2 regions of the Pseudomonas fulva genome follow, and region 2 is predicted to be linked to the other one. Evidence: predicted binding sites of a transcription regulator. Region 2 holds the regulator's gene; the other holds the start of a gene.
What was found. The regulator sigma-54, encoded in region 2, starts transcription at its own class of promoters, with help from an activator protein. The targets are predictions, from matches to a motif close to ANTGGCATNNANNTTGCTNT.

Region 1: a site for sigma-54 is predicted at 2,395-2,414, ahead of K8U54_RS06370 (pilin). Genes of this name have one in related genera too.

What each region holds. Positions count from the first base shown of each region.
Region 1 covers NZ_CP082928.1:1,407,873-1,412,765, reverse strand. Annotated here, with positions in the region: gene K8U54_RS06380 (type II secretion system F family protein) at 1-499, opposite strand, end outside; gene pilB (type IV-A pilus assembly ATPase PilB) at 502-2,202, opposite strand; gene K8U54_RS06370 (pilin) at 2,460-2,939, shown strand; gene K8U54_RS06365 (hypothetical protein) at 3,007-4,893, shown strand.
Region 2 covers NZ_CP082928.1:1,266,486-1,271,378, forward strand. Annotated here, with positions in the region: gene lptA (lipopolysaccharide transport periplasmic protein LptA) at 1-457, shown strand, start outside; gene lptB (LPS export ABC transporter ATP-binding protein) at 460-1,185, shown strand; gene K8U54_RS05785 (RNA polymerase factor sigma-54) at 1,359-2,867, shown strand; gene hpf (ribosome hibernation-promoting factor, HPF/YfiA family) at 2,956-3,264, shown strand; gene ptsN (PTS IIA-like nitrogen regulatory protein PtsN) at 3,280-3,744, shown strand; gene rapZ (RNase adapter RapZ) at 3,761-4,618, shown strand; gene K8U54_RS05805 (HPr family phosphocarrier protein) at 4,631-4,893, shown strand, end outside.

The DNA.
Region 1 (4,893 bases), 140 kb from region 2:
TGGCCTTGAGCGCCTCTGTCTTTTCTTTATAAGTTGCTACACGATCCAGGAGATTCTCCAGGGCACCTGCTTGTTCACCTGCTTCCACAAGATTACAAAAAAGGTTGTCGAAGTATTCAGGTTTTGTGCGCAATGCGTCCGCGAAACTATTACCCGCAGCTACATGCTGTTTGAGCTCATCCACTAGCTTACGCATGCTCGGTTTTTCAACACCGTCAGCAATGATGTCAAAGGACTGCAATAGCGGCACGCCCGCTTTCATCATGGTTGCCATCTGTCGAGCGAAGAGGGCTATATCCATGGGTTTGATTTTTTTGCCGCCACCGAGCAGTGACATGCCTTTCTTGCGCACTTTGGTAGGATTGATACCCTGTTTGCGCAGGTGGGCCTTGATCAAGGCAGGATTTTGCCCGCTGAGCTCTCCTTTGACGACCGATCCCTTACGGTCCTTGCCCTCCCAGACAAATGTGCTGGTCTTCGCTGCCTTTGCTGCTGCCATGGTTAATCCTTGGTCACGCGGTTGACTTCCTCAAGGCTGGTCACGCCTTGCATGGCCTTTAGCAGGGCCGAGGTACGCAGGTCGTTAAAGCCGTCTTTACGCATTTGCGTGGCAATGTCGATGGAGTTGCCTTCCTCCATGATAATCCGCTGCAGACTAGGCGTGTTTTTAACCACTTCATAAATACCGACACGGCCTTTATAGCCGTTCTTGCAGTTTTCACAGCCTACCGGTCCGTAAAGCTTGAAAGTGCCGATCTTGTTTTCGGGAAAGCCTTCCTCCAGAAGTGCTTCTGGCGGAATATCGACTTCCTTTTTGCAGGATGCGCATAGCTTGCGCGCCAGCCGTTGAGCAATGATCAGGTTGACGGATGTCGCAATGTTGAACGACGGCACGCCCATGTTGCGCAAGCGTGTGAGGGTTTCCGCGGCGCTGTTGGTGTGCAGGGTCGACATGACCATATGGCCTGTTTGCGCCGCCTTGATGGCAATCGAGGCGGTGTCCAAGTCACGAATCTCGCCCACCATGATGATGTCTGGGTCCTGGCGCAGAAAAGCGCGTAATGCCTGGGTAAAGTCCATGCCCTGCTTGGGGTTCACGTTGACCTGGTTGATGCCTTCCAGATTGATTTCAACGGGGTCTTCAGCTGTAGAGATGTTCACGTCCGGCGTGTTGAGAATGTTCAGGCCGGTGTAAAGGGACACGGTTTTGCCTGAGCCGGTTGGGCCTGTCACCAGAATCATTCCTTGTGGCTGCTTCAAGGCTGTCAGGTACAGATCCTTCTGGCTTTCTTCGTAGCCAAGTGCATCAATCCCCATCTGGGCGCTGGCAGAGTCGAGGATCCGCATCACGATTTTTTCGCCCCAAAGCGTGGGTAGAGTGTTGACGCGAAAGTCGATTGATTTGCTCTTGGATATCCTCATCTTGATACGGCCATCCTGCGGTTTGCGCCGCTCGGAAATGTCCAGGCCAGCCATGACCTTCAGGCGTGCGGCGATACGGGGTGCCAGTTGAATGGGAGGACGTGCCGTTTCATGCAGGATGCCGTCGGTACGAAAACGTACGCGATAGGCTTTTTCGTAGGGTTCGAAGTGAAGATCGGATGAGCCGCCTTTTATGGCATCCAGCAGCATCTTGTTGACGAAGCGCACGACAGGTGCATCGTCGGCATCCTGGCCGCCGTCTGGCCTCTTGTCGTCATCGACAGATTCGGTTTCGAGGCCGTCGAGATCAACGTCGCCAAGGTCTTCCAGGCCGCTGTGGCCCGTATCGAAAAACTTGTCTATGGCATCGCCAAGCTTATCGTCTTCGACCAGGAGTGCTTCTGTGGAAAGCCCCGTGCTGAACTGGATGTCGGTTACTGCCTGGTGATTGGAGGGATCTGAGATTCCAACAAACAACTTGTTGCCGCGGCGCCATAGCGGAAGGGCTCTATGCTGACGAACGAGTTTTTCGCTAACCAAATCCTTGGGTTGGCTATCCTTATCCAAGGCGCTGAGGTCGAAATAGGCGATACCGAATTGATCCGCCGTCAGCTCCGCCAGCGCACGACTTTTAACAAGCTTGTTTTGCGCCAGATAGTGCACCAGCGACAACTTGTTGCGTTTGGCTTGCAACTGCGCCTGTTGAGCGGCCTTCTCATCCAGCAATTCAGCCAGCACTACCTGCTTGGCCAAGCCGGAAAGGGGAATATTTTCGCTCATGGGCACCTCACGTCTTCGAATGGGTGCGTTATAGCGCAGATGATTGGGGCTGCCAAACTGCAAGCTTCAGAGTGACGAAAAATGTCATAAGGTGCGCATGAAGGCGCGAGGTGAAGGCTGAGTCAAAGCCGTGTGGGAGGCTTGCCTGTGACGCAATTCACCGAAGTTTTCAGATTTAATCACTTGGCATTTGTTGGCACGGATTCTGCTCATGTTTGGTTAGGCTTGTCTGCCTACCTAATCAATTGGAGATTTACATGAAAGCGCAACTGCAGAAGGGTTTTACCCTGATCGAATTGATGATCGTCGTCGCGATCATCGGTATCCTCGCCGCTGTGGCGATCCCTGCTTATCAGGACTACATCACTCGTGGCCAGGTTACCGAAGCGGTGAGCCTGGGTGCTGGCCTGAAGTCTCCGTTGGCTGAGTACGGCGCAGACAAGAACGCATGGCCGACCGCTCTGGTATCGCCAACGGCTACTCCGAGCACTGGCCAGTTGAATGCAACGCTGATTGGCAAATACTCCACTCTTACTTCGACTGCCATTTCCGGTACCTACCCTGCCGGTGTCATCACCGTAACCATGACCACCGGCAAGGCCTCGGGTAGTGTTCTGACTCTGACCACTGCTAACGGCGGCAGTACCTGGGCATGTGGTAATACGACGGTGGGCGGTGCTACTGGTGCCAACACCACTATTGATGCGCGTTATCTGCCCAATGCTTGCAAACCGTAATATTTAGATATGCTTACTAACAAGCTCCTTCGGGAGCTTGTTTTTTTTGTGCATAGGGAGGGGCAAGTTGAATATGCGGCGTATTCTTTATTCTGGTTGGGCTGCTTTTTTTATCCTTCTAGTGGTAGCTGTCACGCTATACGGCCGTGTGCTGGGGTTCGGTTATGTGTGGGACGACAGTCTGCTGTTCCTCGACAAAACGGCATTGTTGAATGAGCCGTTGAGCTGGGCGCTATTGAGTGAGCCTGTATTGCCCGGAACATCCTATTTAAGGCCATTGGTTTTCCTTACCTTCTTCGCCGAATTTCATCTATTTGGACAGTCTCCGGCAATTTCCCACGGTGTTAATCTTGGTATTTTTATTCTAAATGTCACGCTGATTTATTTTATCGCTTGCAAGATGGGGCGCGTAAATGGCCGCCGGACTGTCGAGCCGATTGCTCTGCTGGCAGCGCTGCTTTATCTGGTGCATCCAGCGCTTGTCGAATCCACTGCCTGGGCATCTGGTCGCTTTGATCAAATGGTGACCACCTTCATCTTGGCCGCGGTCATAATTTTTCTTTCTCCCATGCGAGAGGTCCATCGTGTATCACTGATTGCGCTGGTGTTCTTCTTGGCGCTTCTCTCAAAAGAACTAGGTGTTATATTACCGGCTATCTTGTTCTGCATATGGGTGCCCTGCAATTTACGTAAAGCAGAAACGCCTTCCCAGGCATTCAGACGAGCTATTGTCAGTAATGCCCGGGTTTTTGCGGCGATGGCCGCGGTTCTGGTCGCCTATTTCTTTATTCGTGCACATAGCGTGGGAGGGGTATACCATTCGAGAATCGGCATGGATTACATCCAGACGGTATGGTTTGAAAATCTGCGTCCTTTAGAGGCGCTGAAATTCTATTTTCAACAGCTGTTTATTCCTTTTCATCATGTGCATATCTTGCATCCCCAAAGTGAGCTTGAACCTTGGCGGGGAGTTAGCCTGCTCGCTAGTGCCGGCCTGTTGCTTGGCCTTATTGCTCTTCTGGTGCACTGCTGGGTAAGGCGCACCGCTTCTTCCTGGCTGGCACTTGCGGGTATCATATGTCTGTTGCCAGTCATTCATCTGATTCCTCTGGACATTGCAGGTAATATTGGTCACGAGCGTTTCATGACGACGGCGCTTGCTTTCTTTTCTTTGTCCATTGTCTTTATCCCCTACGAGCGTCTGCTGGCGGTTATCGATCTTCCCATAAATTCAATACGCAGAATTTTGGGGGTGCTGTTTATCGGCTGGTTTACGCTAAGCGTATGGACGGTAAACGCTATTCTTCCTTTTTGGGAAAATGAGCTGCAGCTGTGGAACTGGGCGTACAGCTCCTATCCTGATAACGATATGGCGCGCTATAACTATCTTTATGGAGCCTTGCAGGAAAAGCGCTCGTATCTGGTTGTCAAGGAAATTCAGCGCATCCAGAAAGAGAAGGGTGGGCTGGAGGTCGGTGATCAGATTCTTTACGCCAATCTGCTAATCAGGCAGAACAATAAAGAAGCGCTCAATTATTTGCAGGGTGTGATGGTGGCACTGCCCAAGTTTCACGAACAGGCCTCGGGGCATTACTATGCCGACCGCTTTTTGCTCACGGCGACACAAATGGGTGGCGCCTATTCAGATTATGCCAATGGCCTGCTTTTGTTCGAGGGCAATGCTAGCGAGGCTCTCAAATATAACGACATCTCCATGTGGTACCTGCGTGAGAGTGAGAAAATTCCCCTTAAATACCAGCGTGTTGCTATCTATTATGCCATGGGCGACTTTTCATCCGCGGAAAAGCTTTTGAGTGAGCTGGATAGGCTGGGCTTTTATCGCAAGGATCAGATGAAGGATATGGTCGCAGGTCTATTGACCGGGTTCTGTACTGGTAAGCGTGGCAGCGCCGATACATGCCAGATCCTGAAAGAGCGTTCCTTGCTGAAGTAA
Region 2 (4,893 bases):
ACCGATCCGCGTGCAGGCCGACAGCGCTGAACTGGACGACAAGCAAGGCGTAGCCGTGTACCGCGGCGACGTCGTCATCACCCAGGGCACCATGAAGATCACCGGCGACACCGTTACCATCACCCAGAACGCACAGGGCGACATCGACGTGTTCACCTCGGTGGGCAAGCCGGCCTACTACGAGCAGAAGCCGGCGGCCGACAAGCAGATCGTCAAGGCGTACGGCCTGACCATCCAGTACTTCGCCGCCAACGAGCGCATCGTACTGATCGACCAGGCCAAGGTCGTGCAGGAAGGCAATACATTCGAAGGCGAGAAGATCGTCTACGACACGCGCCGCCAGATCGTCAACGCCGGCCGCGCCACCGGCACCAACGTGTCGAGCCCGCGCCCGCGTATCGACATGGTGATCCAGCCGCAGAAGAAAGCGGCCCCCGCTGCCGAGCAGGGCCAATAACCATGGCGATTCTCAAAGCCCAGCACCTGGCCAAGAGCTACAAAGGCCGCCAGGTCGTGCGCGACGTCAGCCTGAGCATCGAGAGCGGGCAGATCGTCGGCCTGCTCGGCCCAAACGGCGCCGGCAAGACCACCTGCTTCTACATGATCGTGGGCCTGGTGCAGGCCGACCAGGGCCGCGTACTGATCGACGACCTGGACGTCAGCCATCAGCCGATGCACGGCCGTGCCCGTGCCGGGATCGGCTACCTGCCCCAGGAGGCCTCGATCTTCCGCAAGCTCAGCGTTGCCGACAACATCATGGCGATCCTGGAAACCCGCAAGGACCTCAACCGCGAACAGCGGCTGCAGGAGCTCGAGAGCCTGCTGCAGGAATTCCACATCACCCATATCCGCGACAACCTGGGCATGAGCCTGTCCGGTGGTGAACGCCGACGCGTCGAGATCGCACGCGCCCTGGCCACTTCGCCGAAATTCATCCTGCTCGATGAACCCTTCGCCGGCGTGGACCCCATCTCCGTGGGCGACATCAAGCAGATCATCCATCACCTCAAGGCCAAGGGCATCGGCGTGCTGATCACCGATCACAACGTCCGTGAAACCCTGGACATCTGCGAAACCGCCTACATCGTCAGCGATGGCCAGCTGATCGCCGAAGGTGATTCAGCGGCGATCCTGGCCAACCAGGTGGTCAAGGAAGTCTACCTGGGCCACGAATTCCGCCTGTAGCGGATTCCCCTTCCCATGAATCTTTGCCAGCGCCCGTTACCGTTCGAGCCGTATCGCAACGAAATGGTAACAGGCCCTAGGCAAAGGGCTCGGATTCAGGCATATAATTTGCTTCCTAGTGGCGCTTCGTCGCCCTGTCGTGGATTACGTACAGACGCCGGATAAGGTCTGCAATGAAACCATCGCTAGTCCTGAAAATGGGCCAGCAGCTGACGATGACGCCGCAGCTGCAACAAGCCATTCGCCTGCTCCAACTGTCGACCCTGGATCTGCAACAGGAAATCCAGGAGGCGTTGGAATCCAACCCGATGCTGGAGCGCCAGGAAGAAGGCGAAGACTTCGACAACTCCGACCCAATGGCCGACGGCGCCGAAAGCGCGGCGGCGACCGCCGTTCAGGAAGAGACCTTTCAGGAGTCGAGCTTTCAGGAAAGCCCGCAAACCGTCGACAACCTGGAAGACGGCGAATGGGGCGAGCGCATTCCCAATGAGCTGCCCGTGGATACGGCCTGGGAAGACATCTACCAGACCAGTGCCAGCAGCCTGCCCAGCAATGACGATGACGAATGGGACTTCACCACCCGCACGTCCTCGGGCGAAAGCCTGCATAGCCACATGCTCTGGCAACTGAACCTGGCGCCCATGTCCGACAAGGACCGCCTGATCGCCGTAACGCTCATCGACTGCATCAACGACCAGGGCTACCTGGAGGAAACCCTCGACGAGATCGTCGAGTCCTTCGACCCGGAGCTGGATGTCGAGCTGGACGAAGTCGAAGCCGTGCTGCGCCGTATCCAGCAGTTCGAGCCGTCGGGAATCGGCGCTCGCGACCTGCGCGAATGCCTGCTCCTGCAATTGCGCCAACTGCCCGCCTCAACTCCATGGCTCAAGGAAGCACAGCGCCTGACGAGTGAGTACCTGGACCTGCTCGGCAACCGTGACTACAGCCAGCTGATGCGCCGCATGAAGCTCAAGGAGGACGAACTTCGCCCGGTCATCGAACTGATCCAGAGCCTCAACCCGCGCCCTGGCTCGCAGATCGAGTCCAGCGAACCGGAGTACGTGGTGCCGGATGTGATCGTGCGCAAGCACAACGATCGCTGGCTAGTCGAACTCAACCAGGAAGCCATGCCGCGCCTGCGCGTCAACGCCCAGTACGCCGGTTTCGTGAAGCGCGCCGACTCCAGCGCCGACAACACCTTCATGCGCAACCAGCTGCAGGAAGCACGCTGGTTCATCAAGAGCCTGCAGAGCCGCAACGAGACCCTGATGAAGGTCGCCACGCAGATTGTCGAGCACCAGCGCGGTTTCCTGGATTACGGCGACGAGGCCATGAAGCCCCTGGTGCTGCACGACATCGCCGAGGCGGTGGGCATGCACGAGTCGACCATTTCCCGCGTCACCACCCAGAAGTACATGCACACCCCCCGTGGCATTTACGAGCTGAAATACTTCTTCTCCAGCCACGTCAGCACCGCCGAAGGTGGCGAATGTTCGTCGACCGCGATCCGCGCGATCATCAAGAAACTGGTCGCGGCGGAAAATGCGAAAAAGCCATTGAGCGACAGCAAGATCGCTGGTTTACTGGAAGCACAGGGCATTCAAGTGGCGCGCCGCACAGTCGCCAAGTACCGTGAATCGCTCGGTATAGCGCCTTCGAGCGAACGCAAGCGACTGATGTAGGGTGCCCTTGTAGCGAAAGCAACGCCCCAGTGTTCCTGCGGCAGGCTGCCAAGCCTGCCACTCACACACGGCAACAAGGAGAAGCGGTATGCAAGTCAACATCAGTGGACACCAGCTGGATGTGACAGACGCACTACGCAGCTACATCGAAGAGAAGCTCGAGCGCCTCGAGCGGCACTTCGACAAGATCACCAATGTGCAGGTTATCCTGGAGGTCGAGAAGCTCAAGCAGAAAGTCGAAGCCACCCTGCACATCGCAGGAGGCGAAGTGGTGGCCAATGCCGAACACGACGACATGTACGCAGCCATCGATCTACTCACCGACAAACTCGATCGCCAACTTATCAAGCACAAGGAAAAACAGCTCGATCGCCAGCAGGGCGCGATGGCCCGCTGAGTTCGTCCTTCTCCTATGATCCGACTTGAAACCATCCTGACCCCCGGCCGTTCCCTGGTGAACGTGCCGGGCGGCAGCAAGAAGCGTGTCCTCGAACAGATAGCCAGCGTGATCGCGCGCGACCTGCCCGATCTCGATGGCCAGACCATCTACGAAAGCCTGATCGCCCGTGAGAAGCTCGGTTCGACCGGCTTCGGCAACGGCATCGCCATTCCCCATTGTCGCCTGCCCGGCTGCAACACGCCGATCAGCGCCCTGCTCAAGCTGAGCACCGCGGTCGACTTCGACGCCATCGACGGCGCCCCCGTCGACCTGCTTTTCGTGCTGCTGGTACCCGAAGCGGCCACCGACGAGCACCTCGAGCTGCTGCGCCAGATCGCCAGCATGTTCGACCGCGAGGATGTCCGCGAACGGCTGCGCCAGGCCCAGGACAGCGAAGCCCTGTACCAGACCGTCGTGAACGTCCAGAACGGCCAATAGCCTGCGGGGTTAGCCCATGCGCCTGATCATCGTCAGCGGTCGTTCCGGTTCGGGCAAGAGCACGGCGCTCGACGTGCTCGAAGACAACGGCTTCTATTGCATCGACAACCTGCCGGCCGGCCTGCTGCCCGAGCTGGCGGAGCGCGCACTGCCCAACACCGAACTGCTGCATCCGCAGGTGGCGGTGTCCATCGATGCGCGCAACCTGCCCAGCCAGCTCAGGCGCTTTTCCGAACTGCTCGACGAAGTGCGCTCACGCAACATTCGTTGCGATGTGCTGTACCTGGATGCCAGTGAAGAAACCCTGCTCAAGCGCTTTTCGGAGACGCGCCGGCGCCATCCACTGACCAACGACCAGCGCTCCCTGGCCGAGGCCATGGTCGCCGAGGTCAAGCTGCTGAGCCCGATCATCGACCGGGCCGACCTGAAGATCGATACCACCCACCTGAATCTGTACCAGCTGCGCGACACCCTCAAGTTGCGCCTGCTCAACCAGCCCGAGCCCGGCACCGCCTACCTGATCGAGTCGTTCGGCTTCAAACGCGGCATGCCGGTGGATGCCGATCTGGTGTTCGACGTGCGCTGCCTGCCCAACCCTTACTGGAAGCCCGAGCTGCGTGATTTCACCGGCCTGGAGCAGCCGGTGGAGGAATACCTGGCGGCGCAGGCGGATGTCGAGGAGATGTATCAGGATATCCATGCCTATCTGCACAAATGGCTGCCGCGCTTCGCGGCCAGCAACCGCTCCTACGTGACCGTGGCCATCGGTTGCACGGGCGGCCATCACCGCTCCGTCTACCTGGCCAATCGCCTGGGCCAGGCCCTCAAGCCGTTGTTGAAGAACGTTCAGATCCGCCACCGCGACCTCAGTTAAGGAATTGCCGCGATGCCCGCCCGTGAAATCACCATCATCAACAAGCTCGGCCTGCATGCCCGGGCGGCCGCCAAGTTCGTCGGCGTCGCGGGGCGCTTTCCGTGTCAGGTGAAGATCGGCCGTAGCGCCGAAGCACTGGTGGACGGCAAGAGCATCATGGCGGTGATGATGCTGGCAGCAGGCAAGGGTACCAACGTGCACCTGCTGACCGAGGGGGAGCGCGAGGACGAGGCGCTGCAGGCCCTGGTCGATCTGATCAACAACTACTTCGACGA